Regions from separate parts of the Enterobacter sp. E14S genome, predicted to be linked through region 1. Evidence: predicted binding sites of a transcription regulator. Region 1 holds the regulator's gene; the other holds the start of a gene.
What was found. The regulator PhoB, encoded in region 1, activates phosphate uptake and scavenging genes when phosphate is short. The targets are predictions, from matches to a motif close to CTGTCATAAAACTGNCNNAT.

Region 1 (2,403 bases):
TTCAAGCGTTTGCTCCTGCATCATCTCCAGGTAGCCCTGAAGCACGGTCAGCGGGGTACGCAGTTCGTGACTGACGTTGGCGAAGAAGTTACGACGCGCCCCTTCCAGCTGGTGCATCTGGGTGACATCGCGCGCCACCATCAGCCACTGCTTATCGCTGTAGGGCATCACGCGGATTTCCAGATGGCGACCATTATTGAGCTTCAGATTGTGCGGGCGGGTAAAATCACGCTTTTTCAGATACAGCGTGAACTCGGGATAGCGCAGAAGGTTGAGGATATTCTGACCATTGTCGTCGGGCCAGCGCAGGCCCAGCAGCTGTTGCGCAAGGCCGTTACACCAGAAGATCGTCCCTTCTTCGGTCGTCAGAATAACGGCATCCGGCAGCGACTCTGCACCGCTGCGAAAACGCTTAATCAGGCTTCCCAGCTCGCGGCGACGCTTTTTATTACGCATCTGCATCTGATGCAGACCGTACAGCAGCGGCTCCCAGCTGCCGCTTCCCGGCGGCGGCGTCATACTTCGGTCAACCCACAGCCACCAGGAGAGGCGCAGCAGGTTCCAGAAATGCCAGATCAGCAGCCCGGTGACCGACGCCAGCAGAAACCACGGCAGGTGTCCAAGAAAGGCCCCCAGAAGGAAGGCCGGAATACAGCATAAGATCAGTTCAAAGACGAGCCTTTTCCATGACAGACGTTCCAGCACGCGTCACACTCCTGTCATTGTTCAGAAACGGGTAGAAAAACGATAACCCGTGCCGCGGACCGTCTGCACCATGCGATCGTGGCCGCTCAGTTCCAGTGCTTTTCGCAGGCGGCGAATATGTACGTCAACCGTCCGGTCTTCGACATACACGTTAGTTCCCCAGACGTTATTCAGCAACTGCTCGCGGCTGTACACGCGTTCCGGGTGGGTCATAAAGAAGTGCAGGAGTTTAAATTCGGTAGGCCCCATGTCGAGGGGATTTTCACCGGTCATCACGCGGTGTGAGGTGGGGTCAAGGCTCAGCCCCTGCATCTCTATCACCTCTTCCACCGCCATCGGCGAAATTCGGCGCATCACGGCTTTAATGCGGGCAACCAGCTCTTTTGGGGAGAACGGTTTAGTAATGTAATCGTCCGCGCCGGTCTCCAGACCGCGAACGCGATCCTCTTCTTCTCCGCGCGCCGTGAGCATCACAACCGGAATGTCGCGGGTCAGCGCTTCACGCTTCAGGTGTTTGATAAACTGCAGTCCGGAGCCGCCGGGCAACATCCAGTCCAGCAGAATCAGATCGGGCCAGGGTTCATTCAGCTGGTTCACTGCGCTGTCATAATCTTCCGCTTCAACCGGCTGGAAGCCGTTTTGCTCGAGCACGAAGCACACCATTTCACGAATTGGAGCTTCATCTTCTACGACCAGAATACGTCTCGCCATACTTTGCCCTGTCTTATCTTATTTAAGTTACAAGTTTGTAATTCGGCGCCATTATGCGTCAGATTTATGACAGATTTATGAAAAACAGTACCACGATAAGGGGCAAACCGTTGTTTTATTACAGCGGTTATTTTCCCGTCTCTGAACGTTTATAATCCTGCTTTCTCTTTTTTGCCACGGATCTGCTATGCGCATACTTCACACCTCGGACTGGCATCTGGGTCAAAATTTTTACAGCAAAAGCCGTGCGGCTGAACATGAAGCCTTCCTGAACTGGCTGCTGGAAACGGCCCGGACGCACGAGGTGGACGCGATTATGGTGGCGGGTGACATCTTTGATACCGGCTCGCCCCCCAGCTATGCGCGTGAACTGTACAACCGCTTCGTAGTGAATTTGCAGCAAACCGGCTGTCATCTGGTGATTGTCGCCGGCAACCATGATTCCGTCGCGACGCTCAATGAATCCCGCGACATCCTGGCATTTCTCAATACCACCGTCGTCGCCAGCGCCGGGCACGCCCCGCAGATCCTGAAAAAACGCGACGGCACGCCGGGGGCGGTGCTGTGCCCCATTCCCTTTTTACGGCCGCGCGACATCGTGCAAAGCCAGGCGGGGCTGTCGGGTGCGGAAAAGCAGCAGCATCTATTACAGGCCATCACCGACTATTATCACCAGCAGCACGCCGATGCCTGCGCCCTGCGCGGCGACCAGCCGATTCCGGTGATTGCGACCGGGCATCTCACCACCGTCGGGGCCAGTAAAAGTGACGCCGTACGCGACATCTATATCGGCACGCTGGACGCCTTTCCGGCGCAGAACTTCCCGCCAGCCGACTACATTGCGCTCGGACACATACACCGGGCGCAGATCGTCGGCGGCAGCGAGCATATCCGCTACTGCGGCTCACCCCTTTCGCTCAGCTTTGACGAAACGGGCAAAGCCAAATCCGTCCATCTGGTGAGCTTCTCCGAGGGCAAACTCCGCGC
Region 2 (2,403 bases), on a different contig from region 1:
AGGCCGGTCTCCACTTCTGAACGGCCGACCACGCTCTGCAGAAAGAAGGGCAAAGATACCAGAGCCAGCATTTGGGCGCAGAACGAGCAGACGGACGTGCAAATGGAGAGGGAAAAAGGGGAATACGCAGCAGATCTACCGGCAGTAAAGGCACGGGGAGAGTGAGCTGGCGGCGAACAAAGAAGAAGCCGATCGCCAGCAGGGCAATGAGCTCCGCGCCGGTAAGCATCAGAGACTGTCCCTGCGCAAAGCCGCTCAGCGCCGTAATCAGCAGGCCAAAGGTCAGGGCATTCATCACCGCACTCGCCACATCGAAGCGCGGCATGGTGCTTTTGGGACCGTTAGCGGGAAGAAAGCGCAGGGCAAAGAATATAGCGACAATGCCCAGCGGCACGTTAATAGCAAACAGCCATTGCCATGACGCAACGGAAAGGATCGCCGCCGCTATGGTTGGCCCGGCGGCGGAAGAGACGGCGACAATAAACGAGTTTATCCCCATGCCGCGCCCCAGATGACGCTGCGGATAAATTAAGCGGATCAACGCCGTGTTTACGCTCATGAGCGCCGCGCCGCCAAAACCCTGCGCAATTCGTGCAAGCGTCAGGGTATGCAGCGAATCTGAAAGGGCGCATAGCAAGGACGTGAAGGTGAAAACCACCAGACCGCACTGATACACCCGACGGTAACCGAACATATCGCCCAGGAAAGAGAACGAGAGCAGGGAAACCACAATCGCAATCTGATAGGCATTAACGATCCATATCGAACTGGCGGGAGAGGCGTGCAGGTCGCTGGCGATGGTTGGCAGGGCAACGTTCGCGATTGCGCCGTCAAGGACGGCCATTGAGATACCAATAATGATGGTCGCTATAGCGCCATACCGCTGGGGTAAAGGCAGGCCATCGGAAAGGGTCTTTTCCATTAGGATTAAAAAAGCTCAGCGTGAAATTATTCTCAGGGTAACTATTTTAGCATTGTTACAGCCGCGATATGTCGCAGATTTGTAACGAAGTAAACGCGGATTGATTGCAGGTGACATGACGGGAACTTATAATAAAAACCGGTTCTGATTTTTATAAAACACTCTCTATGAGGTGGTAAATGGCTATTGCGGATTTGGATAAACAGCCAGATTCTGTTTCTTCCGTGCTGAAGGTGTTTGGCATCTTACAGGCGCTGGGGGAAGAGCGTGAAATAGGTATTACAGAGTTGTCGCAGCGCGTGATGATGTCTAAAAGCACCGTATATCGCTTTTTGCAAACCATGAAGTCGCTGGGCTACGTTGCCCAGGAAGGCGAATCTGAAAAATACTCTCTGACGCTGAAGCTGTTTGAGCTGGGCGCCCGTGCGCTACAAAATGTTGACCTGATCCGCAGCGCTGATATTCAGATGCGTGAAATCTCTCGCCTGACCAAAGAGACCATCCATCTCGGCGCGCTGGACGAAGACAGCATTGTTTACATCCATAAAATCGACTCCATGTACAATCTGCGCATGTACTCGCGTATTGGTCGTCGCAATCCGCTCTACAGCACCGCGATTGGTAAGGTTCTGCTGGCGTGGCGCGATCGTGAAGAAGTGAAGCAGATCCTCGAAGGCGTGGAATACAAGCAAAGTACTTCCCGAACCATTACCAGCACGGACGCGCTCTTAACGGTGCTCGATCGCGTACGCGAACAGGGGTATGGCGAAGATAACGAAGAGCAGGAAGAGGGGCTTCGCTGCATCGGCGTTCCGGTGTTTGACCGCTTTGGGGTTGTGATCGCGGGCTTGAGTATCTCCTTCCCAACCTTACGCTTCTCCGAAGAGCGCCTGCATGAATATGTGGCTATTCTGCACACTGCCGCACGTAAGATTTCTGAACAGATGGGTTACCACGACTACCCGTTTTAACCTCTGCTCGTATAAAAAAACGCCGCTCTGTTGCGGCGTTTTTTTGCCAGTCATTTCACCGGCCGATTAGCCATTATCAATCACGACGGATGTCTTACGCAGGACCGGACAGTGGGTCAAGCCAACGATCCCGCTGTCCGTATGAAGATACTGCGCAGTGCTCACGCCCTGTGCTGTTAAATATTTACATTGAATCCCTAACCCGGCTGCGTTCTCGGTGCTTCCCACGAGCACACCGTAACCCGTGAGCAGAAGGCCAATCCAGACGATGGCCAGCGCAATAATTGTTCGAATGATGAAGCGCATCATTAACCTCTTTTGTCGTTGTTATCATAAAGCTAGCGTAAACGGTTTACACGATGAAACAAGTGCAGGATTCTGAAAAAAAGCGCGATGGCAGTACAGTTAGTCCTTGTTTAAGATAAGCGTGATAACCTCGTTACATCAGGTTTTTAGACGGAGTGCGGAGTGAAAAAAATACGCTGGGTAATTCTGATTATCGTGCTGATA

Region 2: kdgR (DNA-binding transcriptional regulator KdgR) is a predicted target of PhoB. The motif match lies at 991-1,010, and genes of this name have one in related genera.

Annotation. Positions count from the first base shown of each region.
Region 1 is NZ_JBVODQ010000005.1:100,999-103,401, reverse strand. It holds gene phoR (phosphate regulon sensor histidine kinase PhoR) at 1-705, opposite strand, end outside; gene phoB (phosphate response regulator transcription factor PhoB) at 727-1,416, opposite strand; gene sbcD (exonuclease subunit SbcD) at 1,604-2,403, shown strand, end outside.
Region 2 is NZ_JBVODQ010000001.1:1,000,674-1,003,076, reverse strand. It holds partial or broken gene ACZ6J2_RS04790 (MFS transporter) at 1-922, opposite strand, end outside; gene kdgR (DNA-binding transcriptional regulator KdgR) at 1,102-1,893, shown strand; gene ACZ6J2_RS04780 (YobH family protein) at 1,960-2,199, opposite strand; gene mgrB (PhoP/PhoQ regulatory lipoprotein MgrB) at 2,362-2,403, shown strand, end outside.